DNA from 4 places in the Providencia sp. 6390 genome. Region 1 is predicted to be linked to each of the others. Evidence: predicted binding sites of a transcription regulator. Region 1 holds the regulator's gene; each other region holds the start of a gene.
The links. The regulator LexA, encoded in region 1, represses DNA repair genes until DNA is damaged. The targets are predictions, from matches to a motif close to TNCTGTATGTACATACAGNA.

Region 2: sulA (SOS-induced cell division inhibitor SulA) is a predicted target of LexA. The motif match lies at 5,135-5,154, and genes of this name have one in related genera.
Region 3: mutH (DNA mismatch repair endonuclease MutH) is a predicted target of LexA. The motif match lies at 7,157-7,176, and genes of this name have one in related genera.
Region 4: AC3Z9T_RS10800 (metal-dependent hydrolase) is a predicted target of LexA. The motif match lies at 6,235-6,254, and genes of this name have one in related genera.

What each region holds. Positions count from the first base shown of each region.
Region 1 is NZ_JBYVYL010000009.1:188,757-196,650, forward strand. Features, by position in the region: gene zur (zinc uptake transcriptional repressor Zur) at 353-874, shown strand; gene lexA (transcriptional repressor LexA) at 1,031-1,648, opposite strand; gene AC3Z9T_RS17920 (diacylglycerol kinase) at 1,765-2,139, opposite strand; gene plsB (glycerol-3-phosphate 1-O-acyltransferase PlsB) at 2,265-4,739, shown strand; gene AC3Z9T_RS17930 (inverse autotransporter beta domain-containing protein) at 5,278-7,374, shown strand; gene AC3Z9T_RS17935 (ZirU family protein) at 7,413-7,894, shown strand, end outside.
Region 2 is NZ_JBYVYL010000002.1:85,313-93,206, forward strand. Features, by position in the region: gene helD (DNA helicase IV) at 1-1,956, opposite strand, end outside; gene yccS (YccS family putative transporter) at 2,079-4,256, shown strand; gene AC3Z9T_RS05505 (TfoX/Sxy family DNA transformation protein) at 4,340-4,942, opposite strand; gene sulA (SOS-induced cell division inhibitor SulA) at 5,173-5,694, shown strand; gene ompA (porin OmpA) at 6,050-7,123, shown strand; gene matP (macrodomain Ter protein MatP) at 7,324-7,788, opposite strand.
Region 3 is NZ_JBYVYL010000003.1:95,548-103,441, reverse strand. Features, by position in the region: gene speA (biosynthetic arginine decarboxylase) at 1-483, shown strand, start outside; gene speB (agmatinase) at 593-1,513, shown strand; gene AC3Z9T_RS07855 (acetoin reductase) at 1,834-2,613, shown strand; gene AC3Z9T_RS07850 (sphingomyelin phosphodiesterase) at 3,364-4,272, shown strand; gene AC3Z9T_RS07845 (alpha/beta fold hydrolase) at 4,307-5,173, opposite strand; gene AC3Z9T_RS07840 (helix-hairpin-helix domain-containing protein) at 5,579-5,824, shown strand; gene AC3Z9T_RS07835 (hypothetical protein) at 5,965-6,267, shown strand; gene mutH (DNA mismatch repair endonuclease MutH) at 6,254-6,937, opposite strand; gene sgrR (HTH-type transcriptional regulator SgrR) at 7,479-7,894, opposite strand, start outside.
Region 4 is NZ_JBYVYL010000004.1:247,045-254,938, reverse strand. Features, by position in the region: gene AC3Z9T_RS10830 (metal ABC transporter permease) at 1-146, shown strand, start outside; gene AC3Z9T_RS10825 (metal ABC transporter permease) at 139-1,005, shown strand; gene AC3Z9T_RS10820 (FdhF/YdeP family oxidoreductase) at 1,057-3,345, opposite strand; gene AC3Z9T_RS10815 (fructosamine kinase family protein) at 3,712-4,581, shown strand; gene AC3Z9T_RS10810 (YniB family protein) at 4,627-5,166, opposite strand; gene hxpB (hexitol phosphatase HxpB) at 5,416-6,081, shown strand; gene AC3Z9T_RS10800 (metal-dependent hydrolase) at 6,270-6,845, shown strand; gene AC3Z9T_RS10795 (L-cystine transporter) at 7,026-7,894, shown strand, end outside.

The DNA of each region.
Region 1 (7,894 bases):
TAATGTGTGGGAATGTTTATTTTATGGCGTGAGTATTATTTACTAGAATTACATTTGATACAGTAATGTTAATATTCCGATATGAAATTTATCTTTTTATATTTTTGCAGAAAGGTTTTTTATTAACCGTGGATGATTATTATCATTTTGAACATTATTTTTATCGTACAGCTAAAATGTGCTTTACTCCGTCCATATACTTTTAATAATTCACGTTTCAGCTAACGGAATGGCGTGAGTGAACACCATCACCATACCTTAACGAAAGGTACTGTAGATTGAAGTATGAAGAGTATAGATATGGTAAACTACCCTCAAACAGCAATGACAGTTTTGAGTAAGGCTCTTGACCATGAAAAAAATGAATGAAGAAAAATTGCTCGCAATGGCGGAGCGGTTATGTGAAGCACGGGGTGTTAGACTCACATCACAACGGGAAACTGTTTTACGCTTAATCGCCAAACAGCATGGAGCAATCAGCGCCTATGACTTACTTGATCTGCTTCGTGAAGTCGAACCGCAAGCGAAGCCCCCTACGGTCTATCGAGCTTTAGAGTTTTTAATGGAACAAAGCTTTATCCACAAAATTGAATCAACCAACAGCTATGTGATCTGCCACCATTTCGATAACCCAAGCCATATCTCGGTTATGTTGATTTGTGATCATTGTGGCAGTGTTGCGGAAAGTGATTGTGGGGCAATTGAAGCCGCCATTTTAGACCTCGCTAAACAAAATCAATTCCAACTACGCCATACTGTGGTAGAAAATCACGGGTTATGCCAAGCTTGCAGTGAAATCGTCAGTTGCCCAGATCATGAACATTGTGATCACGATCATGAACAACAATCCGTAAAAACAAAGAAAAAACATTAAAAAAAAACGATTTGATAGGCGACATTAAACAGACACAGATCACTGACCCATAGGGGTTTGAATTGAAAAATACCCTTCTATATCGCAGGCAGATCCCCAAAAGCAATAATGGGTACAATCTGCCAGCAACATTTTAATCATCTTTGCAGTGCGATATTAGCACCACTCACCATTACGGATCACACCCACCGCTAACCCTTCAATAGTGAAGTTTTGCTGGCGTAAATCAACAATAATAGGCGCGAACTCAGCATTTTCAGCGATTAATTCAACGCGGTTTCCTTGCTGCTTGAAACGCTTTACTGTTACTTCATCTTCAATACGTGCAACCACAACTTGCCCATTATGAACATCTTGTGTTTTATGAACAGCTAAAAGGTCACCATCCATAATTCCAATATCTTTCATCGACATGCCATTTACACGCAGTAAAAAATCCGCATGTGGTTTGAAAAGTGCTGGATCAACTTGATAATGGCTCTCTATATGCTCTTGGGCTAATAATGGCTCACCCGCCGCTACACGACCAATCAGAGGAAGCCCTTGAGTATCATTTTCTTCTTCAAGCAGTAAGCGAATACCGCGAGAAGCCCCAGAAACAATCTCAATTACCCCTTTACGCGCTAACGCCTTAAGATGCTCTTCTGCCGCATTAGGCGAACGAAAGCCAAGGCTTGCTGCTATTTCAGCGCGTGTAGGTGGCATACCCGTCTGAGAAATGTGATCGCGCACCAGATCATAAACCTGCTGTTGTCTAGCCGTCAGTGCTTTCATCTCGTTCCCCTGTTTGTTTATACAGTCAGACTGTGAGTATATACAGGTAAATGAAGATTTGAAACACTTAAATCACGCAAGTGCCACATTTGTCGAGACCAACCGACACTTTAAGACTAGCCAGCGAGATAACGCTGCCACAACACGGTGGCCCAAATGACAAGTGCCAGTCCAATAGTGATAAATACTGCCGCTGAACCAATATCTTTTGCTCGCCCCGATAATTCATGATATTCACTGCCTACACGGTCAACAACGGCTTCAATCGCACTGTTAATTAACTCAACAATAGCCACCATGACGACAGAACTAATCAGCAATAGTCGGTCGATATAACTGACGTCCAAACATAAAGCAATAATCACCGCAAGGATCGCTGCAACGGCTTCTTGGCGAAATGCAGCTTCATTTACCCATGCCGCTTTTAATCCTTTAAGGGAATACCCCGCAGCCTTAATTACACGCGTGAATCCCTTAGTTTGGTTTGCCATATTTATTCCTCAAAATTACAAACGTTCATTATTTTTTGCGGTCAAAGTTAACTGTCAGTAACAGATTTGCCAGTTGATTTCTGGTATGCTTGCAAGGCATTGTTAACAAGAGGCTATAATCATTTATGTCACTATGGCGTAAAATATATTACAACACGTTGAATTTACCACTGAAATTACTGGTAAAGAGTAAATTAATTCCAACGGACCCAATTTCAGAGCTTGAGCTGGATACCAGTCGGCCCACATTATATGTGCTGCCTTACCATTCCAAGTCTGACCTTTTAACACTACGTCACCAATGCTTATCTATCGGCTTGCCTGATCCTTTAGTCGATAATGACATCAACGGGACCAAACTACCTGCTTACGTCTTTATTGATGACGGCCCGCGGGTCTTTCGTTACTACTCTCCAGATCCGCGTAAAGAGTCGGTAAAAATATTTCATGCCTATCTAGACTTACATCGTAGCAACCCGAATCTTGATATCCAGCTACTGCCTGCGTCTGTCATGTTTGGTCGTGCTCCGGGGCGTGAGCGTGAAGGGCATACCCCTGCGCCACCATTACGTTTACTCAATGGTATTCAAAAATTCTTCGCCGTCATCTGGCTTGGGCGAGATAGCTTTGTGCGTTTTTCACCTATTGTTTCAATGGGGTTAATGGCACAAGAGCATGGTACAGATACCATTATCGCCAATAAACTGGCTCGCGTAGCACGTATTCATTACTCACGCCAACGCCTTGCAGCTGTCGGCCCGAAACTTCCTGTACGCCAAGAGCTATTTAACAAGCTATTGACCTCAAAAGCGATTGAGAAAGCGGTTGAAGATGAGGCTCGCAGCAAAAAAATACCTGTGAAAAAAGCCCAGCAAAATGCCATCAATATGATGGAAGAGATTGCGGCTAACTTTTCTTATGAAGCAGTACGTCTTACCGACCGTGTGCTTGGTTGGACTTGGAACCGTTTGTATCAAGGGATCAACGTTCAGCACGCGGAACGTGTGCGCCAATTAGCGCAAGATGGCCATGAAATTGTTTATGTTCCATCACATCGTAGCCACATGGATTACTTACTGCTTTCTTACGTTCTCTACCATCAAGGGCTAGTTCCACCGCACATTGCCGCTGGTATTAACTTGAACTTCTGGCCCGCGGGGCCAATTTTCCGCCGCTTAGGTGCATTCTTTATTCGCCGAACGTTTAAAGGAAACAAACTTTATTCAACGGTATTCCGTGAATATCTGAGTGAGTTATTTGCGCGCGGTTACTCGATTGAGTATTTTGTCGAAGGTGGTCGTTCACGTACTGGTCGCTTGCTAGAACCAAAAACAGGAACATTGTCGATGACCCTGCAAGCCATGTTACGTGGTGACTCACGTCCTATCACTATCGTGCCTATTTATATTGGCTATGAGCATGTTATGGAAGTGGGAACCTACGCCAAAGAGTTGCGTGGTGCGGAGAAAGAAAAAGAAGGCTTTTTCTCGATGATCCGCGGTTTGCGTAAATTACGTAACCTAGGACAAGGCTATGTCAACTTTGGGCAACCTATTTCACTCACTCAATATTTAACTAAACACGTTCCTCATTGGCGTGATTCGATTGATCCTATCGAACCGCAGCGCCCAAGTTGGTTAAACCCCGTTGTCGGCGGTTTGGCTGATAACATCATGGTCAATATCAATAATGCAGCAGCGGCGAATGCGATCAACCTTTGCTCAACCGCATTACTTGCTTCACGTCAACGCTCGTTAACACGTGAGCAGCTGATTGAACAAGTTGAATGTTACCTGCAATTATTACGCAATGTGCCCTATACCGCAGATGCCACAACGCCAAATAAAACGGCTGAGCAACTGTTAGAGCACGCACTGCAAATGGATAAATTTGAAGTCGAAAAAGACAGCATGGGGGATATCATTATTCTTCCTCGTGAAAATGCGGTTCTAATGACTTACTACCGTAACAATATCCATCACTTGCTGGTACTGCCATCACTGATCGCCAGTATTCTGCTGCACAATGAACGTATTAGTCGTCAAGAGATCCATTATCAGGTTGGGCAAATTTACCCATTCCTCAAGGCAGAACTGTTTATGCGTTATAACAGTGAGTCGCTGACCGAAGTGGTTGATACCTTGATTGATGAGTTAGCCAGCCAAAAATTAGTGTGTTTAAAAGAGGACGATATGGTGGTATTAAATCCACGCCGCATTCGTCCATTACAGCTATTAGCCGCAGGGGTTCGAGAAACCTTGCAGCGTTATGCAATCACACTGTCTTTACTCAATGCTAGCCCTGAAATTAGCCGTAATACATTAGAAAAAGAGAGCCGTATGTTAGCTCAACGTCTTTCTGTATTACATGGCATCAATGCGCCTGAGTTTTTTGATAAAGCCGTATTCTCAACGCTAGTCGAAACATTGCGCGAAGAAGGTTATATCGATAACGATGACAATGATATTTTCACCGCAAATGCGAAAAAGCTATACGCCGTGATTGCTCGCTTAATGTCGCCAGAAATACGTTTAACTATCGAAAGCGTCAGCCAGCCAGAAGAGCGTTCTGCTGAGAAAGAAAAAACATCAGAAAACTAGCAGTAAGAGTTTAAAAGAAACAAGGGGTAATGTAGATCACATTACCCCTTTGATTAAAATGAAAAAATCTCACTTTAGAATGACAATTCCTAATACACATTCCATATTATTCCAATAAAATAAGACCAATAAGATGTAACATAAGTAGGCGACAAGTACGAACGAACGCAGTCAACCACACCTCATTTGAAGTATGACCAATATTAGAAAGTTATCTCAATTGATAATAAATTCTCCTTCCTTGATTAATTCCACTATCTATTACTTCTTATTTAATCCAAATAAGTACGTTTTCATTATTCATCGAAATATATAAATTACACCGCAAAATAAAACGGCAATATTGAGCTGGGTATTAATATCCACCAATGAAATTACTCATCAACTTATATATCAATAAGTTATTTTTAAAAACTTAATATCTACCTATCACACAATACTAATGGTGTTTAGCTTCTTGAATGCTTAGCGATCAGTAATGGAAATATTTTCATTATGGAAACACCACTTTAAAGGATGGAATAAAAGGAATAGATAAATGATTTTTGGTATTAAGCATGACAGTATCAAATCATCTCAAATACGCTTATTACTTCCCGCTTTACTCTCCGTCTCCATCATGCCGATCGGTTCAGTATTTGCGACAGAATTTGTGGATGGGATGGAAGTAAAACCTTACCGCTTACAGGCAGGGGAAACCATTCACAGCATAGCCCCTCAATATGGTCTGACAGTAGAAGAACTGAAAACGCTAAATCAAATGCGCAGGTTCACCCGCGCTTTTGAAAATCTATCGGCAGGAGATGAAATTGATGTTCCGAGTACCCACGCGGTAAAGACAATAGACAAAAATAGCACTGAAAAAAAGCAGGCTGACGGATCAAGCCATGAAGTGGAAAGCTGGTTGTCTCAGACAGCGCCTAGCTTTTTCGAGGCCATGAACACCCAAAGCCCTGAAGAGTATCTTTCTGTGCAAGCCAAAAGCATGGCTGTTGCCAAAGCCTCATCAACAGTAGAAAGTTGGCTGAACCAGTATGGTACGGCACAGATTGGAATACAGCCGGGCAAAACACTGTCACAGAGTACGCTATCTGCTGACATGCTGTTACCAATATATCAAAACCCAGACTGGCTGGTATTTACCCAGTTTGGTGGACGGAACCTTGATGAGCGCACCACGCTGAACTTAGGGGCTGGGGTTCGCCGGTTCAATGATCAATGGATGTATGGTGCAAATACCTTTTACGATGCTGATATTACCGGTAACAACCGTCGAGTCGGTATCGGGGGAGAGCTGTGGTCCGATTATCTGCACTTCTCTGCCAATGGCTATCTGCGACTCAACAATTGGCATCAGTCACGCGATTTTGACGACTACGATGAACGTCCCGCTAACGGATTTGATATCGCCGCCAGTGGTTGGTTACCGTCTTATCCACAGCTTGGAGGTAAGCTGAAATACGAACAGTATTTTGGGAATGAAGTGGCGCTGAAAGATAAAGATACTCGCCGTAAATCGCCAAAAACCATGACGGTAGGTGTGAACTACACGCCTATCCCATTAGTTACCCTTGGGGCTGATTGGCGTAACGGGGGCGGAACTGATGATCTTCAGCTTCAAGCACAGCTTAACTATTCATTTGGTACGCCTTGGGATCAGCAAGTGTCATCAGATGCAGTGGCGAATCAGCGCACGCTTTCAGGCAGTCGAATGGCACTGGTTGAGCGCAATAACAACATCGTACTCGAATACCGTAAACAGGAGCTGATCAGTCTAGTACTGCCGCAAGTCGTCCGTGGTCGTGCAGCCAGCTTGCAATTATTGAGTGCCATGCTGAAAGCAAAATACGGCGCTGAGCGTATTGAGTGGAACATGCTAAGCGAATTTTCAGCCAAAGGCGGGAAAGTGCGCTCTGTTGGCAGAAGTCTGACGACTTGGCAGATGCGCCTACCTGCTTGGCAGGCGGGTAGCACCAATACTTATACCCTGAGTGCCATCGCATGGGATGGCAAGGGAAATGCCTCAAAACCGGCCTATGTACAGGTGATTGTCGATGCAGGACTGTCTAACCGCAACTCTCACCTGACGGTAGGTTCAGGCAAACTCAATATCGCGCAGTCCGAGATATTGACTCTGACAGTACGAGATGAGCAAAACGCCCCAATGATTGGGCTGGCTTCATCTATTCAGTTGCCGTTCACCTTCACGATAAAGAAAGGTGGACCATCCCTATCACCTTCGCAAAGTGGCATTAAGTTGGCGGCACTGAAAGAAACCACGCCCGGTGTGTACACCACCACCATAACAACTGGCCAGCTTGCTGGCACCCTCACCTTTAATCCTCAGGTTGATGGCATCAGTATGGCTCCGATAACGGTCGAAGTGATGGCAGCACCCGTGGGGATACATATATTTCGTAACGGTATTGCCATGACTGAGCGTCCAGTGGTTGGCGATATTTTGACTGCCACCCCGGACTGCCAAGTCAACTGTATTCTGCCAACGTCTTGGCAATGGGAAGCGGAAACAACTCAAGGGTCTGGGCAGTATCAAGCCATCCGTGGCGCGACCGCGATGACCTATATCGTCACAACCGATATGCAAAAGCGCAAACTGCGCGTAACCGCACAATAACTACGCCCTAGGGCATTTAAACATATAGGTAAAATTAGATGAGCAACAATAAGCAACAAAACCCAATGACTGGCAAAGGCAAGCTATCTCTCCTGATTGCAGGTGCAGTTTTGAGTATGGCGGTCAGTACGCCAACGCTAGCCGCCCCAGCCAAAGCAACCACTGTCTCGGTTACCTCCTCTGAAACAGCAGCGGTTATCGGTCATGCGCCCGTTCTGAAAACAGCGGGTAAGGTCACAGCCACTGACGTTAACAAGGATAATGTGTTAGGGGAAAATGACACTTTGACGGTGTCAGGCTTTGACTTCACCGATGAGGATGGCGATACAATAAACATTAGCTATGAGTGGTATCAAGACGGAACCGTCATTTCCGGTGAGAACAAAGACACCCTGAAACTAAAAAAGGATTGGCTGGGTAAAAAGATCACGGTCAAAGCAGTCGCAAAAACTGATTCAAAAACTACCGATCCGGCAGAGAGCAAATCTGAGGACGCTAAAGACTACCTAGATATTACAAA
Region 2 (7,894 bases), on a different contig from region 1:
ACGTGTCATCGCCACATACAATAAGCGCCGCTCTTCCGCATGCTCAAACTCTTCATGTTTAGGCAGCAATACCTGTTCCATCACTGATTCTCTAGGTGCAGCAGGGAAACCATCTTTGCCCTGATTCAACCCACAAATAATCACATGATCAGCCTGTTTACCCTTAGATGCATGAATAGTCATAAATTCAATGTTGAGCTTGGGCCAACGTGTTTTAGCTTTATTTAAAATTTCAGGGCGTAAGTAATGATAACGAGCTAAACATAAAATTGTTTCATCTTCAGTGATATAGCCACTCATTTTATCGAGTAAGCGTTCAAGTGCGTTTTCATATAATAAAATCACTGCTTTTTTATTACCTTTAACTAAGCTATTTAAAGGCTTATCTAGCTGCGTTGGGTTTTGCAAAATAAATCTATTAGCAATTTCACCTATCCTTTCATTAAAACGATAGGTGGTATCTAAAGCACATAGTGCTCCTTGGCCAAAATTGTGTGCAAAAGATGTGGTAAGATCGAGCTCTGCGCCACTGAAACGATAGATAGCTTGCCAATCATCACCAACAGCAAAAAGAGCGGTTTGTTTATTTTGCTGACGCAATGCTTGTAATAACCTGGCTCTTAGTGGTGAAATATCTTGAAATTCATCAACTAAAATATGTTTCCATGGGCTAATAAAGCGCCCTTTTTCAAGTAAATTAATCGCTTGATGAATCAATCCTGAAAAATCAATGGCACCTTCATCTTTTAAGGCGCTTTTCCACGCTTTTAATAATGGGGACATCAACCGTATGCGCTTTTGAAAAATATCTTTAAACTGCTCATCCGCAGCTTCGATCATCTCTTTTTGACTACCGCCATGCATACGCATTAAACCCAACCAACGCTCTAAACGGCTTACAACCTTTTTACTGATTTTTTCATCTTGCCAAAATTCACCTTCTGGCACTTCCCACTGTAATTCATCGGTCAGCCATTCACGCCACCCTTTTGCCTGTGCCTTTTTACTAGCACACTGCTCGCGCCATTCGTTAAGTAACAGCTCCCCTCGTTTTTGTGTATCCGTTTCCAGTTCACTGATCACAGGGGATTTATTACTGCCTTCTCGAATAATATGTAGAGCTAATGCATGAAAGGTTTTTGCTTCGATATCATCTTGATGCAAACGCTGTTGAATGCGCTCGTTCATTTCTTGTGCCGCTTTACGGCCAAATGCAAGTAAGAGTATTTGATCTGCTTTTGCAAGTCCTCTTAAAAGTAGCCACCCCGCCCTTGCAACAAGCACTGAAGTCTTACCACTCCCAGCCCCCGCAAGGACTAAAACATTATCTTCACCATTTATCACTGAGAGTGCTTGGCTAGAATTAAGCGGCGATGTTTCTACGTGTTGGAAAAAATCACTATAACGTGACAATATTGAATCACACCACTGCTCATTAGTACGCTGACGGCTAGCTTCGCCATCATTCAACCACTGCAAACAATACTGGTAAGCTGTAGCGCAGTTTTCAAATTGACTGACACGAGCTAAAGGTAGAGGAAGGGATGAAAACTGTTGCGTAATATTATTACGAAACGAGGCTAATTCACGCAAGCTGAACCATTGATCTTGCTGTGCTTGTTGCTGAATAGAGTTTGCGAGTGTTGCTAGAACTTGAGCACTAATCTCGCTCATTTCTATACTCCATTGCATCCATTTATCACTTAGATAATGATAAAAGCGCTGTGTTTGCTTCCACTCTGTTCCATGCAAACGGACAACTTGCTCATCTGCCAATTCAAACTCTAACTCCCCCCAAACAATCCCTCTTTTGCATCGAATATCAATTAACTGGTTAAAAGGGATGAGATATTGATGCTTTTCACCACTTACCTCAATGCCTGCATTTAATAAGCGTACCCGATTATAGGGATGCTGAGCCAGGCGCTGCCCAATCTGTGTTGATTTCAGTTCCATACACCTTGCACCTGAGTTATCCAATAATGAAAATGACGGCTGCTTGATTTCAGACGGTTTTTTATTACTTGCAAACAAGCTATCCTATATAGACTAGGGAATGTTTGTCTTTGAGGTACTTTGTGTTAACGCTGCTTACCAGTTATCGTCGTGTTCTATATAACAGCCATGCTTTATATTATATCCGAATATTGATTGCCCTGACAGGGACGACCCTCATCCCTTGGTTATTAGGTCAAGATCCCAAAGTCACCATCCCACTCACATTAGGGATGGTCGCAGCAGCACTGACTGACTTAGATGATAGACTAACAGGCCGTTTAAAAAACCTTGTCATTACCTTGTTATGCTTTTTTATCGCATCCGTTTCCATTGAGCTACTTTTTCCTCACCCAATTTTATTCTTTTTTGGACTGGCACTTTCAACTTGCGGTTTTATACTGCTAGGTGCATTAGGGCAACGCTATGCCACCATTGCCTTTGGTGCTCTATTGATTGCCATTTATACCATGTTGGGCGTTCCCATCTTTGATACTTGGTATCAACAACCTGCTTTACTGCTGACTGGTGCAGTTTGGTATAACTTTCTGACATTGATTGGCCACATCCTCTTCCCTGTTCGCCCTCTACAGGATGCAATTACTCAATGCTATCAACAACTCGCAGCCTATCTAGACGCCAAAGCAAATTTATTTGACCCAGACTTGGAAGATGACTATCAACAGTCTGTTTATGATTTAGCCCTCGTCAATAGCACGTTAGTCAGTACCATGAATCAAGCTAAAATGGCTCTACTCAGCCGGTTAAAGGGTGATAGAGGGCAGAAAGGAACTCGTACTACATTACAATATTACTTTGTTGCACAAGATATCCATGAGCGAGCCAGTTCATCACATATTCAATATCAGCAATTGAGCCGTACATTGCGCCATAGCGATATTCTATTTCGTTTTCAGCGTTTACTGACCATGCAAGCAAGAGCCTGCCAACAAGTCGCACAATCTGTGTTGTGGCGTAAGCCTTATCAGCACAATCCACGCTTTGAAGGTACTTTTAATTACCTTGAAAATTCACTTCAGCTCTTAAAGCAACAATCGCCTGCAATCCATGAAGTAAAAGCCCTTTATAACCTACTCAAAAATTTAAAAGGGATCGATGTACAGTTGCGAGGACTTGGCATTGAACAAAACTCACGCCAACAAAATATGAAACAGCTCGAGCAGCTATCTGATGAATCCCCTTCTGGTTTAAGTGATATTGTTGCGCGTTTCAAGCACCATTTAACACCAAAGTCGGCGCTATTTCGCCATGCGGTGAGAATGTCGCTACTGCTATGTACGGGCTATATTATTATTCAATTGTTTAACTTAGAAAGAGGCTATTGGATCCTCCTAACTAGCCTATTTGTTTGCCAGCCCAACTATAATGCCACCAAACGGCGGCTAGCCCTACGTATCATAGGTACTATTATTGGGATACTCATAGGGCTACCACTACTAAATTTCATTCCTTCAATGGAAGGACAACTGACATTAATTGTGCTCTCTGGCTTACTGTTCTTTGTGTTCCGAAGTAGCCAATATGCACAAGCAACCCTGTTTATCACTTTACTGGTGCTCTTTTGCTTCAACTTACTCGGTGAAGGATTTGAGGTCGCACTTCCTCGTATTATTGATACCTTAATTGGCTGTTTCATTGCATTCCTAGCTGTTAGCTTTATTTGGCCCGATTGGAAATTTCGCCAATTACCGCAAGTGGTACAAAAAACGATGGATAGCAACTGCCGCTACTTAGATGCCATTTTGCAACAATACTATCAAGGTAAAGATAATAGCCTTGAATACCGAGTAGCTCGCCGTGATGCACATAATAATGATGCTGAATTCGCCTCTGTTGTTTCCAACATGGCCACGGATCCTAAATCATACAAAGTGACACAAGAGCAAGCTTTTCGACTTTTATGCCTAAATCACACTCTACTCAGCTATATTTCAGCATTCGGTGCTCATCGAGAACAAATGCATAATGAAGAAAATCTCGCAATTTTAAGTGATGCAATCTGCTATGTAGAAGCATCGCTACAAGTTGCAACGCTAGATGCTTACTCAGAAGAGAAATCAGAACGTTTACGCGAGAGCATTACTCATCGAATTGACAATATTTCTGTTAATGACGATGAAAAAACAGGATTAATCATGGAGCAAACACGATTATTGCTAGAACTCATCCCTGAAATTAAATCCATGATGACACAAATTAATGCACCGATTACGCCTTCAAATAAACTAAATGCCATATAGCGCATAGAAATAAAACTGGTGAGCGGGTGCCAAAATTATCTTATCTGATGATTTTGGCACCCACGCTTTAATACCGATTAGCTTCACCCCACACTGTTGTACCAATTAATTAACTCTTGTTTGATTGGTGTTGGTAAAACAGCACTATGGTAACCTTCTATCGCTCCAGCCAAACCAATTAATAACTTAATCGTTGGAGGGAAACGCCCAAATTGTTTTAATTTTAAAAAACAGGCCTTAGCACCTATTTCGCGTAAATCCTCCGCTTTATGGATACCTATCTTACCGAGAGCCCTTTCAACTGACATATTCATATTAGGAAGATCTTTAATCCTTGTTACTACCGACAACTTTAGCTTCTGTTCCTCAACCGCAGAACGGTATGCTAAGTCGATACAGTGCATGAATAGCTCTTCGTTGTGCCAAATTTGGTCAGAAACTCGATAATAACGTAGCTCCAGTGGGATCCCTTTTTTACTGAAAATTAAGCGTTCTAATTTAATAGATTCAAAGTAACTTCTTGCAAACAAACATCCCCTCAAATAAAACAATCCCTCTAATGTAAGACCAATTATTGCATTATCAATAATGAGACAATCGCCACCAAAGTGATTCTTTCTTTTAATTTCCCCAAAACGTTTTAGTCTCTGGCCTAACCAACAATCATTTTTTTCCATTAAAGACATACACCCAAACTCCTTATGAGTATTCATCTATCTCGATCCTTGTGGCAACTATAAATATCCAAATTTAACAGGCAATTAGCGGAGCGATATTTTGAGAGAATCCACCAGAAACTCCAAGAATATTGCAGATAAAAACAACAAACTTGCGAAGCGCTTTGAAAAATTAGGCTTGATATTGGATAAATATACAGTTACTGTATATTCATACAGCTTTGTTGGCGAGGTGAATTATGGCTATCTATTCTTGGAACAAAACAACTGAACATTCTGTTAACCACTATACCCAAACTATGTCCTCAATAACGCAAATGGGCAATACACTGCAACAAGGTATGGTGAGTGAACTGGTCTATGATGAAAAGCACCCTATTATGGATTGTATTTTACTGCCAATGTTGCGGCAGTTCGGTATACAGTCACGCTGGCTGCTTTGGTTGAGCCCAAACAAAAAGCTTAGTCGTCATTGGTTAAAGCAATCAGGTTTGCCGACGAATAAAATAATGCAATTAAGTAATATGGCTTCGATCACAACAATTGAGGCAATGGAAAAGGCACTTAGAAGTGGTAATTACAGCGTAGTGCTAGGTTGGTTGCCAGACTTAAATGAACAAGATTTTTCTCGGTTACAAAGTGCAGCACAAGAAGGTCATTCTATTGGCTTTATTATGCGCCCACAAAAAACACATAATATCGCGGGTATCCATTCTGGACAGCAAAATAACCTAAAAATTCACTCTAACTATTATCACTAGCCAAGATTAAGAATATTCTTAGTAAATTTGACATTTGGATAAATCAGCTTAGGAAAGCGCCGAAAAAATAATTGAGATCAAGGGGATAGATTATAATCAACTCAAAATATGATTATGGTTATCTCTCTGATTTATCCGCTAAAAAATGTTTTTTTATAACGATTTTTGCTGCCTCTACTTGTATCTTTTTAAGTTCGTTGTAGACTTTAGCTTGTTAAGGTTATGGCATTATTTTTTACTTTTTATAAATTTTTGTAGATAATGTCAGCGAAACCTAGCAAGTATTTTAAACCAATGGCGAATAATAAGGCTCATTGAAGCCATGCCTATATTGGATGATAACGAGGCGTAGAAAATGAAAAAGACAGCTATCGCAGTAGCAGTGGCAGTAGCAGCTTTCGCAACTGTTGCGCAGGCAGCTCCAAAAGACAACACTTGGTATACCGGTGCTAAACTGGGTTGGTCTCACTATGAAGACACTGGTTTCACTCCAGTAGACCGTACTCAATCTGTAGGTAACAGTACTGACCGTGATACTTTCGGTGCTGGTGCATACGCAGGTTACCAATACAACCAGTACATGGGCTTCGAGCTTGGTTATGACTGGTTTGGTAAAATGAAATACAAAGGTGCTGGTAACAGCGGCGACCTGAAATCTATGGGTGTGTCACTGACAACCAAACTGAGCTATCCAGTAATGGATGACCTGGACGTTTACACTCGTTTAGGTGGTATGGTTTGGCGTACAGACGTTAAAGCTAACCAAGCTAACGAACCTAAGTACAAAGAAAACGACACTGGCGTTTCTCCTGTATACGCACTGGGTGTTGAATATGCAATCACTCCAAACTGGGCAACTCGTTTAGATTACCAATGGGTTAGCAACATCGGTGATAAAGACAACCTGGGCGTACGTCCTGACAATGGCATGCTGAGCGTTGGTCTAGCATACCGTTTCAACCAAGAAGCAGCTCCAGTTGTTGAGCCAGCTCCAGTTGTAACTCCAGCTCCAGTTGTTGAGAACAAGCGTTTTACTCTGCGTTCAGACGTTCTGTTCAACTTCAACAAAGCAACTCTGAAGCCAGAAGGTCAGCAAGCACTGAACGAACTGTATAACGAACTGAGCAGCATCGACCCAACTCAAGGTCGCGTACTGGTTGTTGGTTTCACAGACCGTATCGGTTCACAAAACTACAACCTGCCACTGTCACAAAAACGTGCTCAGTCAGTAGTTGATTACCTGGTATCTAAAGGCGTTCCAGCAAGCGCAATCGCTGCTGAAGGTCGTGGTAAAGAAGATCCAGTAACTGGTAACAAATGTGACGACGTTAAAGGCCGTGCAGCTCTGATCGAGTGTCTGGCTCCAGACCGTCGCGTTGAAATCGAAATTCAAGGTACAACTGAAGTTGTTGCTCAACCAGGCGCTTAATTCTTAGCCCTAGTTAGAATTTCGGACTGAATACTAAAACCCCATTTCGATGGGGTTTTTTTTGTCTTTTAACTTCAGCATTGGTGAACATATTAGGTAAAAAGCGATATACAATAGGATTGAGAGAAAAGATAACGACACGATATTAACATTTCGCGATCATCGATGATCCTCGCATCACCTTATCATGATCTTAAAAATTATATTTTACTATTTCCATTCCCTAAGATAGCTTGAAGATCTTGTTTTAATGAACTCATTTGGCTTTCATACTTATCTTTATGCTCAGCATCTTCGATCAACTGAATGATCGTCTCAGATAAAGTTTTATTGCGCTTTACGGCAAGATTAGACAAACGCTGCCACACAGAAAAATCGAGGTCGATTGATTTCTTTCGAGTATGTGGATGCTCTGCATTAAAGTGACGTTTTCGCCGAGCTCGAATGCTTTGTTTCATCCGGTTATCCAGTTGCGGATCCATATGCAGTGAAATCCACTTTAAAACATCCGTGGGTCGGTTTTCCATCTTCAGTAATGATACAATGGCTTCTTCTTCCGCACTTCTTTCGATGTAACGGGTAATTGTTTCACCACTTCTGGACTTTTTTACCAAATATTCCCATTTCCAGCCACATTCCAGATTTTCAAGCTGCTGATATTTCATATATTTTCCCGGCGAATATCAAACCTAATTCTATATTAGCAATTTTCGAGTAGAGTGCACAATCAAACCGCGGTGATCAACTTAATATTCACAAAGAAGATAACAA
Region 3 (7,894 bases), on a different contig from region 1:
TGGGGCATTGACCAAGTCTTCCCTGTATTACCTATTGAAGGGTTAGATAAACCGCTTGACCGTCGTGCAGTACTGTTGGATATCACATGCGATTCAGATGGTATTATTGACCATTATGTAGACGGCGATGGCGTTGAAACTACCATGCCAATGCCTGCTTATGATCCTGAAAACCCACCAATGATTGGCTTCTTTATGATTGGTGCTTATCAGGAAATCTTAGGCAACATGCATAATTTATTTGGTGACACTGCAGCAATAGATGTATGGGTCGATAGTCAAGGTAACCTTCGCTACTTACAAAGTGAAGAGGGCGACTCTGTAGCCGATATGCTGCAATATGTGAAATTAGTGCCTGAGGTGTTACTGGAAAGTTTTACTGAGCAAGTGAAAGGTACGGGTCTGAGCGAACAGTTGCAAAAAGATTTTGTTGAAGAATTTGAAGCAGGCCTTTATGGCTATACTTATTTAGAAGATGAATAGTCGGTTATAAACTGCTATTGGATTTTTGTATCTAACCACAAGTTAATCTGTGGCTAGAACCTAATAAATTAAGGTATTTGCGATTGCAAATGCAGTTAGAGGTAAAGTGATGATTAATAGCACATTAGGGAATCAGACTGACAATTCACTGGTTTCTAACGCGTTTGGTTTTTTACGTTTTCCATTAAACTTTCAGCCTTACAGCTCAGATGCAGAATGGGTGATCACAGGTGTTCCATTTGATATGGCGACTTCAGGGCGAGCTGGTAGTCGTCATGGGCCTGCAGCTATTCGTCAAGTATCAACTAACTTAGCGTGGGAAAGTCATCGTTGGCCGTGGAATTTTAAACTGACAGAACGTTTAAATGTGGTGGACTGCGGTGATGTGGTATTTGCATTCGGCGATGCTCAGGACATGTGTGACAAATTACAGGCTCACACTGAGAAATTGTTAGCGTCAGGTAAACGTTGTTTGTCTTTTGGTGGTGATCATTTTGTCACATTGCCTTTATTACGTGCTCACGCAAAACATTTTGGCAAAATGGCGCTTATCCATTTTGATGCGCATACCGATACCTATGGTAATGGTAGCCAATATGATCATGGCACTATGTTTTATCATGCGCCAAAAGAAGGTTTAATTGATCCGAATCATTCGGTACAAATTGGTATTCGTACTGAGCATGATAGCGATAATGGTTTCACGGTGTTGGATGCTGCACAAGTGAACGATCGCGGTGTTGATGAAATGATTGAACAAATCAAATCCATTGTGGGTGATATGCCAGCGTACTTAACATTTGATATTGATTGTTTAGATCCTGCTTTTGCTCCGGGAACCGGTACACCTGTTGTTGGTGGGTTGACTTCTGATCGCGCATTAAAATTATTGCGTGGTTTACAGCCATTAAATATCGTCGGTATGGATGTTGTTGAAGTTGCGCCTGCCTATGACCAGTCAGAAATTACAGCTTTAGCCGCAGCATCAATTGCTTTAGAGATGCTTTATCTGCAAGCCTCTAAAAAATAAGTTGTCTTAATTTTAGGCTGCCACCTAGGCGGCCTAAATTTTTACTTATAAAATAGAAGGTTTTTTGCACAAATTTCTACGAATAGCACTTTTTGCTATACTTCTTATTGGGTAATTCTACCTCTAATTAACTAGTATTTTACTTTTTAAAGTTATTCATGTCACAAATGCGAGTGATTCTCACTCAAGTGCAGTGAGATCTGTTCTGATATCCTCTAATTACAGCCTATTATCATTACTTTGTAACTTATTATTAATCTTGCTAACGTAATAAGCAGTTAGAGTCATCCATTTTAACGGCTTTCAATGGGAGAATATTTATGGCACTGAACAACAAAGTCATTTTAGTTACTGGCGCAGCACAAGGAATTGGACGTGGTATTGCATTACGCCTAGCTAAAGAAGGTGCTGATATTGCACTGGTTGATTTGAAAAAAGACAAGCTAGCAGATGTCGCGAAAGAGATTGAAGCGTTAGGCCGTAAAGCCACCACATTTGCAGCGGATGTTAGCAAACGAGAAGAGGTTTTTGCGGCCGTTGCACATGCAGAGGCTGAGTTAGGTGGTTTCGATGTGATGATTAATAATGCGGGGATCGCACAAGTCAAACCGATTGCCGATGTTCGTCAAGCCGATATGGATCTTATCTTTAAAATTAACGTTGATGGTGTGATGTGGGGGATCCAAGCTGCCAGTGAAAAATTCCAGCAACGTAAACATAAAGGTAAAATTATTAACGCATCGTCTATTGCAGGCCATGATGGTTTCGCTATGCTCGGTGTCTATTCAGCGACTAAATTCGCTGTACGTGCATTGACTCAAGCTGCAGCAAAAGAATATGCAAGTTCAGGTATCACCGTGAACTCATATTGCCCAGGTATTGTAGGAACTGATATGTGGGTGGAAATTGATGAGCGCTTCGCTGAGATTACTGGCGCACCAAAAGGTGAAACCTATAAAAAGTATGTTGAAGGTATTGCATTAGGCAGAGCACAAACACCAGAAGATGTGGCAGGTTTAGTAGCCTTTTTAGCGAGTGATGATTCTGATTACATCACCGGTCAGTCGATATTAACGGATGGCGGTATTGTCTATCGCTAATGCTCGTCATACTTCGAACTGTAACTTTGTTGGCTACGTTCACTCGCACTAGTCACATACTTATGTATGCTCCTAGCGACTCGCTTACTTGCCGCCTCGTTACAGCTCGAATTATTTAGAGCATTGTTTAGGTATAGCACCGCGTTTTTCACACTAGTCATCTGTTTATGCAGTGACTAGTGGCTTGTCCATTTACTGCCTCGTTACAGCTCGAATTAGTTAGAGCATTGTTTAGGTATAGCACCACATTTTTCACACTAGTCAATTGTTTATGCAGTGACTGGTGATTTTTATATAAGAAAATAAAAATGACTAAATAAAGTTTAATTTCATTTCCCTATTAATCGTATTAAAACATCTAATATAGATTTTTTGCATAATTATTTTTCTTCTAGTGATTAATTAACTGCTTAACCATATTATAAACTATTTTAAGTAAATATTTATTTTGAATAATAAAAACTAAATTTAACTCTGTTAAAATTCTTCTAGTAATACATTAATAAATAATATATTCAGTTATGTATATATGGTTTAGAATAATTAAGGCTGATATTCCTCATGCTTCAAGTTGAAGGTCTATGGTGGCTCGGCTAGCTGAGCGTAGTCACTTATATCTCAACGAAAATCCCTGTAACTTGAATTGGTTAGAGTATAGATTACATAAATAATAGTTTTAACTTATTGGTGTTTTTATTTATGCAATAAATGAATTGATGTTTTTAATAAATTATTTAATAAGGATGAAATATGTCAAATACAATTAAGGTGATGACATTAAATGTCTATTTGCTTCACATTCCTTTCTTTAGCATTGGCGCATCGACACAAGATAATCGCATTAATGCAATGATAAAAGACAATATCTTTGAGGATATTGATATTGTTATTTTTCAAGAGGTTTTTAACTATCATTCCGAAAAAAAATTACTATCTGGTATGCGTGAATTGGGCTTCTTCTACCATACGCCAGTTGCAGCGCAATATAATGAATCGATATTATCTTATTGTGATTCAAATAATTGTTGGAATGCTAAAAAGGGGGGATGGGATATTATTCAGCAAGTCAGCTCAGGTATAACTATCGTGTCTCGGCATCCTATTATTTATCGTGAATATCAGCTATTTGAAGACGCAGGGTGTGGTGCAGATCGTTTTAGTGCTAGAGGGGGAGTTAGGGCAGTTATTGATATTGATGGCAAGGTGGTGAATGTGATTGGTACACACATGCAATCCGATGATAATTTTTGTATTATGAGTCACCCATCTTCACATCGCAAGTTACAACTAACTCAATTGGTTGATTGGGCAGAAAAATCAACTAGTAGTGACCACCAAGCTATCATTTTAGGTGGTGATTTAAATATAGATTATGATTCTGATGAGTATGAGCAGGCATTAAAAATCATTGGTTGGCGAGAGCCTGAAAATTTTAACCCACAGCCATCATGGGACTTTGCAACCAATAATATTATTAGAGAAGCTTCGCCAGATGAGCGACATCGTTGGCATTTAGATTATATTTTTGCAAAAAATGTGGTTTCAATTAATGAACAAACACGCGTTATAAAAACCCCAAATGGTTATGATTATAATAATAAACTATTTTTTGACTATTCCGATCATTATCCTGTTGTGGCTGAAATTGAATTATATTAATTTCAGCCATGGCTGAGATGTAGCAGCTATACGATCAGACGTTTAAATGCGTTAAAATGCGTTCTGCCTGTGTCCATAACAATGAGCCTCCTTCATTTTCTAAAATGAAATGTTGGCAATGAGGAAAACGTGTTGAAAGTATTTTACCGAAGTCAGGTGAATGGACAGTACTTTCATCTTTTTTTCCATACCATAATAAGACTGGGCAGTTGATATCTTCAGGCTGAAATAGCCATTCTTGAAGTGAAATCAATAAGTCTTGTACATACCCTAAGTTACCTTGATGAAAAGCATGCTCCATACAATCGGTATAGGCTTGCAAAAACGAAGGTTCATTATAGAACACTTGATCTATCTCTGCGCTGTAATGGAGTATGAATGCCAGTAGCCATGGCGCACTTACATTTTTTTGTAACCAATCGGAGAGTGCTTCAGGGGTATTTCTGGCCTGCTCTTGCATATTGATGATATCAGAACGTAATATGGCTCTTGTCGCAGGGTAGTCAAATTGATCTTGTCCAGCAACAATAGATAGTGTGTTTGGTTGCCCATAGAATGCTAGAGCCATAGCAAATACAGCGCCTTGGGAAAAACCAACGACAGAATACTGTTCAATATGTTGTGAGCGGAGCAAAACATCAATATCAGTGGCAAATCTCGCCAACGATTTTTGTGGATCGATAGAAGAATCACCGAGTCCCGCACGTTCAGGAACAATCAATCGAATATTCATTTTACTCAGCAATTCGAGGCCAAAACCTAATCTTCCACTCATACCAGCCCCCGTACAAAAAATCACAGGATAACCTGTTACAGGACCAGATTCATACCAACTTAAATGACGGTTGTCAGATAATTTAATTGAATATTGTCGAGAATTAACGAACTGATTAGTCTGCATTGCTGGGTCCTAGCTTTGGCTCAAAAATTTGAATTATGCAAATTTAATATGTTTTATGTTGTGGTATTGTATTGGTATATAGGATATATAAATATGAACATTGGTCACAATATAAGATTTCGAATACCAAGTATTATTGAAACACGCTGAGTTTATAGACTCGTCATACTTCAAGCTGTAACGCTGTCGCCTACCTACATCTTGAATTATTTTGAGTATAGTAAAAGAATAACCCTGTTAAATGCAAAGCTAATTATTAAAAATATCATTATATTTTAAATAATCCGAGTTACAGGTAGTCAAAAAGTTAAGATAGGTGAGGAACATAGACTCGGCTGGCTGAGCGCAAACAATACCCCAGAAGCTTGAAGTATAAAGAGTATATTATTTTAAATAGGAGTGGCGATGAGATTCTCTGATGAAGAAAAACAATGTTTGCTAGCAGTTAAAGGTGTTGGACCAACCGTTATTAGCCGTCTTGAACAAATGGGGTTTTCGTCGTTATTACAGTTGAGCCAAGCATCTTATGAAGAAATTTTAGTTGCAGGTGCTGCGTTAACGGGTTCAAGTTGTTGGAAAAATAGTCCCCAAGCAAAAAAAGCGATAGAAGGCGCGATAGCGGCAGCTCAGAGCTCACTTCAAGAAAAATAAAGTGAGGAAACATAATTAAAAGATTATCACTGTTATTTTTAATTAATGCTTACTTATTATTTTTAGCTGAAATACTAATTTATTTGATTTAGGCTGAGTTAAATCAACTCACTGAAGTTTTTATAACTATGCTTAATAGAATGGCAAAGTTTATTTTATTTATGATAATAGTAACGGTAGCAGGAACCGAGAGGCTCAGTCACTTCTCTGATTTATGTGAAAGTTATAAAGGAGTACCAAGAAAAATTGCTGCTATTACATTATTTGATGGGCCTACAGTAAGCAAGAAAATTTCTGTTTTGGGCTTAGTCGAAGGCGACTATAATAAAAAATTGTTTAATATTATTGACGTAGCATTTTCAGCCGGTATTCCTGTGATTATCCAGCATTGTGAGCAAGGAAATGTTACAAGCTTAATGATAAGTTCAATTAATCAATATTAAAATGCCTTGCGAGAAGAGGGGCCGTAAAATCTTTTTTGAGGTAAAAACCTCTAGGAAGCGTCATAATTATTTGTCCTGACTCACCAATCGCTTCTGTTAGTGCTTTGCTATTTGCTGCTTTTGGGCGTATTTGCAAAACTTGTCCATGCCGAGCAGTAATTGTCTCGACTTTCCCTAATACGATTAAATCCATCAACTCTTCCCAATCTTGACGTAATAATTTTTCTTCCAAAGGGGATGGACTCCACAATAATGGGCTAGCGATGCGTCGCTCGGCAAGCGGTATTTGTCGTTCACCTTCGATAGGGAACCAAAGTACGCGTGAAAGTTTGCGGTAGACATGGCTATTTACCCATGTTAATCCACTATTGCCTGTCAAAGGGGCAACAGAAACAAAAGTTGTTTCAAGTGGCTTACCATTGCGATCAATTGGGATGGTTTTTAATTCGACACCGATATTTGCAAAGTCTTGTTCAGGTTTGCTACCTGCTGTTGCACCTAAAAAATACTCGAGCAGCATACCAACCCAGCCCTTATCACGTTTTAGATCAGGAGGAATAGGTAAGCCTGCATAGCTTGCTAGCTCGCCAAGTGTATAACCTGCGAGAGCTTGTGCTCTAGCCATCAGTACAGATTCATTTTCAGGTGGTAAAGGTGGTGTAAATTGCATGATGAGATGAAAAAATAGCCAAAAAAAATCCACAAGGTTTTCTGAGTATATCACTTTTTATAAGATATTTTTAATTTATTGATATATAAGATAATAATAGGCTTTAATAAAAATACATAAATGGCAAGAAATAGGTTATTCACGTTCATCCCATGATAATCACAGGGTCATACACTGAGTTATCCACAGCTTTATTGGATAACTGTGAAAAACTTTAATCACTGTGTGTATTTACAGGCTTGACTTAGTCATTTTGTTGAGCTTCATCACATAAAATGAATAAGTTAAGTACATTCCTTGTGGATAAATCATACATTGTTTGATCTTTACTCACTTGAACTCCTAAGTAATAAAGACGAAAAGATAAACAGTGCATAACTTACTAAAAATTGTCTTATCTATATGATTTATTAGGGTTTAATAAAATATGTTATTTTGTGTATCAAATGCTCTTCAGGGATATACCCTGATTACTATCGGGTTGTTAACATAGATATCCACAGAAAAAGTGAATAACATCCTTATTATTCACCCGTCATGTTCATAACTTCTCAGGTTTCTGTGTATTATCTTCAGTAGGCTTAAACCATGCAGATTTAAAATCGAACCAACCAAAGGTATTCATTCGAGCTCCACGCATGGTTTTTTGGCCTTGTAGTTCTAGCCAGTGATGGAAAATAGGGTGAAAAATCTGTGAATCCACAAGACTTTCACACCAAGCTTCAACATTTAGTTGTTGATTTCGCCACTTGATTAACTCTTCGTTGAGAGAACTGCTTAAGCATTGACGTAATAGCGGAATTTCATACAAAGTGGCAAAAATAGAAAAATCGAGAGGTTTAAAAAAGTTGGCAGTTGCTAACCAAATATCACTTTTTGCATCGCCATTAAACCATTGTTGATAATCGACAATTTGTATTTTTAACTCAATACCTTGTGATTTTAAGACACGCTTCA
Region 4 (7,894 bases), on a different contig from region 1:
GATTAATTGTTACATTACAAACAATTATTTTCTTGCTGGCATTCTTTTTTGCGCCAAAACATGGTGTTTTTGCATCGCGCCGAAAAGCAAAACGCGAAGTTGAAAAATTGCATAAAATAAAACAGCAGGAGGCGGCAAATGAGTGATTTTATTGACTTACTGACAGCGCCTTTTATCTTCCCTTTTATGCAAAAAGCCATTATCACGGCAATGGTTACCGGTGCAGTATGTGCTATTTTGTCATGCTTTTTAGTGCTAAAAGGTTGGTCACTAATGGGAGATGCTATCTCCCATGCTGTATTACCCGGTATTGTTATTGCTTCAGTTGCGGGGATCCCTCTCGCTATAGGGGCTTTTGCATCAGGGCTATTTTGTGCCTTCGCGACCGGTTATTTAAAAGAAAATAGTCGCATCAAAGAAGATACCGTGATGGGTATAGTATTCTCTGGGATGTTTGCCCTTGGTTTGGTTATGTTTGCGAAAATTGATACCGAGCAGCACCTCACACATATCTTATTTGGCGATATTTTAGGAATTACTGATGCTGAGTTTACACAAAACTTATGGTTTGCAGGTATTACTATTGCAATTATCTTACTAAAACGTAAAGATTTTATGCTGTATTGCTTTGACCCCAATCAAGCACGTGTAATAGGGCTCCCTGTTAAGCTGATCCATTATGGGCTGCTATCATTACTGGCTTTAACGATTGTTGCTTCCCTCCAAGCGGTGGGGATCATCTTAGTTATTGCAATGCTAATTTCGCCGGGTATTATCGCCTTCGTACTCTGTCGTAGTTTTGGTTGGATGCTCGTTGTTGCTGTTATTGCCTCTGTCACCTCAAGTGTGATTGGCACTATTGTCAGCTTCCATATTGATGGTGCAACAGGCCCTTGTATTGTCATCACTCAAGCTGTCTACTTCGTTATTGCCCTAGTCTATAACAAATTGGTATTGGCTCGACGAAAAGCCAAATTACCCAAAGAGAAACTGCAAGCAGCCTAACTCGTATTGAGTACAAAAAAGCCACCATAATGGTGGCTTTTCCATGGTTTATTACGGTGCAATATCAACTTTTTCGAGCACAATCGGGATATTTTTATAAGCAGGGATCCCGCATTGTGGATCAAAGTTATCCAATGCGATTAAATTATTGGCTTCAGGGAAATATGTCACCACACAACGATCTGCCATATCATAAATCACGACTTGTAAGTTATCTAAACGGCGATGCGTACGTTTTTGGTCGCTATCTAATGCAATAATATTGACTCTATCACCAGCGGCTAAATTCTGCTTCTTAGCTTGTGCTTCACTAATAAACATCACATCCCGCTGACCAAATACACCACGGTAGCGATCATTTAATCCATAAATTGTAGTGTTGTATTGGTCATGGCTACGCACCGTTGCCAATACTAATTCACTATTTACCGCTGATTTTGGATCTTCAATAACACCTTGAGTGGTTAGGAAATTTGCTTTGCCTGATTGTGTCAACCAACGACGCTCTGCTGCTGCATTGGTTAAATGAAAACCACCCGGAACACGAATGCGTTCATTGTAGTCATCAAAACCAGGTAGCACAGCTTCCATTGCATCACGAATTTTATCGTAGTCATCGATAAACTCGTCCCACTCTACTTTTGTGTTTGGTAACGTCGCTTTTGCCATCCCAGCGACAATTGCACACTCTGATTTTAAATGTGGACTAGCTGGTTTTAACTTGCCATGTGATGCATGAACCATCGACATAGAGTCTTCCACCGTGATGCTTTGTGGTCCTGTTTTTTGCTCATCTCGTTCAGTACGGCCTAATACAGGGAATAAAAAGGTATTTTTTGCCGTTAATAAATGGGAACGATTTAGTTTAGTCCCAATATGTACTGCTAAATCTAATTTCTTCATTCCTTCATAGCAGGCATCTTTATCTGGCATTGCGACCGCTAAGTTACCTCCCATACAGATTAAAGCATTCGCGGTTCCCTCAGATATTGCTTGCATACTTGCAACGGCTGCGTGGCCAAATTCAGCAGGTGGCTTAAAGCCAAAGCGTTGTTCAAGTTTATCTAAGAAAGACTGACTTGGTTTTTCAGTGATCCCTACCGTACGATCGCCTTGTACATTTGAGTGACCACGCAATGGGCAAATACCAGCGCCTTCCCGCCCGATATTCCCTTTCAGTAGCAATAAATTAACAAGCTGTTGGATGTTTTGCGTACCATGCTGATGCTGAGTAATGCCCATTCCATAACAAATGATGGTATTGTTAGCTTCAATGTACAGCTGAGCAATTTGTTCGATTTGCTCTTTTGAAAGCCCACTGACACGTAATATATTTTCCCAACTGGTCGTCATCACATCATGCTTAACCGCATCGAAGCCAACAGTATGTACTTGGATAAACTCATTATCTAGTATTGATGGCTTGCCTTGGGCAATTGCAGCGTCATCCTGTTCAAGCACGCAACGAATGACACCTTTCATTAACGCAGTATCACCGCCAATTCGTACTTTATAATAATGTTCAGCTAATGGCGTAGAATCAAGAGTGAGCATCTCCGCCGGATCTTGCGGGTACTCAAATCGTTCTAGCCCGCGTTCCTTTAATGGATTTATGGCAATAATTTTTGCACCGCGTTTTGAAACTTCACGCAGTGAGCTTAACATTCTTGGGTGGTTGGTTCCGGGGTTGTGCCCAATACAAATAACCAGATCGGCCTTATCAAAATCCTCTAACAATACCGTGCCTTTTCCAACACCAATAGATGCCGCTAGCCCGACACTGGTAGGCTCGTGGCACATGTTTGAACAATCTGGGAAATTGTTGGTTCCATATTCCCTAGCAAATAACTGATATAAAAATGCCGCTTCGTTCGATGTCCGGCCAGAGGTATAAAACTCGACAGTATTAGGGTTTGAATACTTAGTTAAGCATTCTCCTACTTGCTTAAATGCCTCATCCCATTCAATCGTTTCATAATGGTCTGTTTGAGCGTTATATTTCATCGGATGGGTTAAACGACCTTCGTTTTCTAAATCATAATCATCCCATTTTAATAATTCAGATACAGAATGTTTGGCAAAAAATTCAGGCGTTGTTTTTTTTGATGTTGCTTCCCAAGACATGGCTTTCGCACCATTTTCACAAACATCAAATGAAGCATAATGTTTAGGATCAGGCCATGCGCAGCCAGGACAGTCAAAGCCTTGTGGTTTGTTCATTTCAAACATGGCAATAATATCGTGCCCCACGTTCATTTGACCACGAATGGCTTCAGCGACAGCTTTTACTGCTCCCCAGCCTGCTGCTGGGCCTGTATAATTTTCAATTTTCTGTTTCATTTTCATTACTCTTTCAAATTTAAATATGGCAAAGAATAAATATCAAATAATTACATTCTAATTATGATTTAAAATAATTTAATTATATTCACATGAAAATATAGCAAATAATATTAATTATAATAAGTCATTATTTAATCTATTTTCTGTTGATTATTCATTTAAAATAAATAGTCATTTTTGAATATTTAATTATGATTAATTATCAGTAATAATTGCTTCATTATTGTTCTTAATCTAATGTTGCAGTAAGTCACTGATTTCGTGATAGGCTCTTCTTTTTAAATAATTATTGCTGTTAATTTCTAAACTGTCGCTATAGAATCGAGTTAGTGAAGACCAAAGCAGAGCAAAGCGAGGTGAGTCATGTGGCAAGCAATGTATCGTTTATTAAGCGAACACTTGGGTGAAGCAGAATTCCATAACAAAGAGATCCTTTCTGGGGGTGACATTCATCACACGATGAAAATCGATTATGGCCAACATACCATCTTTGTAAAACAGAACCTGCGCGAATTTTTACCTTTGTTTAAGCAAGAAGCTGAACAACTGGAAATGCTTGCTAAAAGTAGCACTATCACTATTCCCAAAGTTTATGGTGTAGGAAGTAATAAACATCATAGTTTTTTGCTCCTCGAATATTTTCCTCTCAAAAATTTTGACTCAACCAATGCATGGCGTTTTGGACAACAACTTGCCCACCTTCACCAATGGGAAGAACAACCAAGCTATGGTTTCGATTTTGACACTATGTTAGGCACTATCGTGCAACCAAATGGTTGGGAAAAGCGATGGAACTCTTTCTTTGCTGAGAAGCGTATTGGCTTGCAACTACAATTAGCCGCAGAAAAAGGTATGGTATTTGGTGATATTCAGCGGGTTGTCGACGTTGTTAAAGAATGTTTATCGGGCCATCAGCCACAGCCATCATTGCTACACGGCGATTTATGGCCAGCTAACTGTGCCATGACTACTGAAAATAATGGCCTTTTATATGATCCTGCTTGCTACTGGGGTGATAGGGAGTGTGACATCGCCATGCTTCCGCTCTACCACGAGTTACCAATACAAATCATTGATGGTTACCAAAGTGTATGGCCGCTACCCGCAGGGTTTATCGAAAGGCAGCCGATTTATCAACTCTATTACTTACTTTGCCAGTCAAATATCTTTGGCCTTGAAAAAAGTTATTTGCATGCACGCTCTATTATTGATGAATTACTTGGTGATAAGTGATAAATGCGTTGGCCCAACAGGTTTGCTGGGCCAATCAGCCATGACTTACCAATTCAGTAATTTCAAAGCAAAGTAAATTGCAACCCCTAACACAACCGGCCAAAAATAAAGAATAAAGAACTGGGTGAAAATAGTGTGACGAGGGATAGTGACTTTTGCCTCAAGTTCTTCTTTCGAAATATCATTACCCTTCGCTTTTTCTAAAATAACGTGATCTTCAAGGCTTTCACGAATAAATTTAATTTGTCGGTACATACGCAAACCTGAGGCACTCAGCGCTAGACCAACAAAAATAAAAATAAAGATCACCATAAAACCAATATTAGCCCCTGAAAAGCCCTCATTAACATGAGGCACAGGAGAGTTATTCCAAAATATGTTCAAAAATGGCGTACTTTGACGAGTCATTTCTGCCATAAGTTTGATAAAATCATTGGCTACTGCATTAATCCCTTCGCCTTCTAGCCCTTTCATGCCTGCAAGTTTTACCAATGAAGCTAAAGTTGAAATCAATGCCACAAGAAAAACAATCCAACCGAGTATACGTTTGCCGATTGCGACATAACTTGCAGTCTGGTAATTCATTATTAATCCTCAAAAATTTTCTTTATAACTAATCATAACTGAATTTTTGAAAAGCCACCAAATTTACATTGTTAAATAACACTCAAATAACTATTTTCAGATTATTTAACTCATTAATTATTCAAGCTATTAACAAAGAAAGCTGCTCAGATATATATAATCAGCTACTGACTTGCTACAATGCCTTGTCTCAATAAAAGGCTGGCCGTTACAAGTTGCCTTACAAAACGATATGAATGGAGTTTTGATATGTACCACAACTTATCCATCCAATCCGTTATTTTTGATATGGATGGCTTGCTGATTGATTCGGAGCCTTTTTGGGCACAAGCTGAACACGAAGTTTTTAGTCAATTAGGTTTAGATCTTTCTGTTGCTGATAAATTGCCTGATACATTAGGCTTACGTATCGACCATGTGGTTGAGCTTTGGTATCACGCTTCACCATGGCAAGATTATACCCTTAAACAAGTTGCACAAATGATTATTGACCGTGTAATTAGCCTTGTTGAAGAGCAACGCCCTCTCCTTTCAGGTGTGCACCATGCCCTTGAACTTTGCCGTTCGATGGATTTACGTATCGCTTTAGCTTCTGCGTCACCGCAATATATGCTAGAAAAAGTCCTGAATTTATTTGAAATTCGTGATTATTTTTCCGCTGTTGTTTCTGCCGCTGATCTACCGCACAGTAAACCACATCCTGAAGTTTATCTAAACGCGGCCGCCTTACTGGAAACGAAACCTATTCATTGTGTCTCATTAGAAGATTCATTCAATGGTATGATCGCGGCCAAAGCAGCTCGAATGCGTTCGATTGTTGTCCCAGATAAACAACACTTTAACGACCCACGTTGGGGTCTTGCAGATGTGAAATTATCTTCCCTTGATCAATTGACTGAAAAATACCTACGTTAATCATTATTTAGCGCCTTTTAACTCATCCCTATCATTTATTGATAGGGATAGAGCACAAAAGTATAAAACTCTAACGTTATCGACTAATAACTAAGAGTTTTTTTCATTTTTAGCCCTATCATATTCTTTTTAAACACTTTATACTCCCTACATAACTGTATAGATAAACAGATGGTAATTTATCCACCATGACCGCTGAAGGGCATCTGCTATTTTCTGTCGCCTCATTAGTAATGGCACATAAGCTAGAACTCACACCTGAGCTTGCTCAAGGTGATTGGCTGCATATGGTGCCTGGCGTGTTATTGGGTGCACTATTACCTGATATTGATCACCCTTCTTCTATACCTGGGCGGCTACTGCGTATCTTGTCATTACCTATTTCAAAGTTATGTGGCCATCGTGGCTTCACTCACAGCTTAGTTGCTTGGCTGTTACTTCTCATTACTTGTTATCAGTGGTTAACAGTACAATGGCCAATTCCAAATGATTTACTTCAAGCATTTTTACTTGGTTATATCAGTCATTTAATTGCAGATATGCTCACACCTTCAGGTGTACCTTTCTTATGGCCACTACCTATGCGCTTCTGTTTACCTATTTTGCGTGGTAAATCCAACAAACGTGCCGAACGCTTTATTGCTATCGCATTGACAGTTTGTGCTTGTTTGCTACCTGCCAGTTATCATTTTGACTTATATAGTCAATTTGAGGGCATTATAAAATATATTCATAATCAACTAGATACGCATAACTCAACATAAGTGTCAGTTTTGTAATATACTGTAAGCATTAATCATCATAAGTTATTACTTTTCAGTATAAGAATTGTCAATTATCTACTGATAACATATAACCAGTTGTTAGGATGAGCTAATCCCTTATAACCTTTAAGGTTTGCAGCGCTAATAACATAATTCAAAAAACTGCGATTGGAGTTCGGAATGAATATTCCTTTAATAATTAATGTGCTTGTCTTTATAGCACTGCTGGCACTGTTAGCAAAACTCGGGGCTAAGGGCTGGAGCCTGTCGAAAAAAGTATTAGTTGGTTTAGTTTTCGGTGTTGCCTACGGTGTTGTCCTACACCTAGTCTATGGCAACGGTCATCAAACAGTTAAAGACTCCATTCTTTGGTTTAATATCGTTGGTAATGGTTACGTACAGCTATTGCAAATGGTGATCATGCCGTTAGTTTTTGCTTCTATATTAAGCGCCGTCGCGCGTCTACATAAAGCGTCTTCTTTAGGTAAAATCAGTTTCTTGACAATTGGTACACTACTACTAACCACAGCTATTGCAGCACTGATTGGTATATTAATGGCTAACCTATTTGGGCTAACCGCAGAAGGCTTGGTTCAAGGACAACAAGAAACGGCTCGCCTAGACGCTATCCAAAGTAATTATGTTGGAAAGGTCTCAGACTTAACCGTTCCACAGCTAATTCTATCATTTATTCCTAAAAACCCATTTGCTGATTTGACTGGCGCTAGCCCAACTTCAATTATCAGTGTGGTTATTTTTGCTGCTTTCTTAGGTATTGCTGCTCTGCAATTATTCAAAGATGACAAAGAACGCGGTGAAAAAGCATTAGCTGCTATTGATGTATTGCAAGCATGGGCAATGAAGTTAGTACGTCTAGTGATGCGTTTAACACCTTATGGGGTTATGGCGCTGATGATCAAAGTAGTAGCAAGCTCTAATCTATCAGATATCATTAACCTAGGCACTTTTGTTATCGCTTCCTATGTCGCAATTGCATTAATGTTTATTGTTCATGGCATTTTTATTGCGGTAACTGGTTTAAGCCCAAT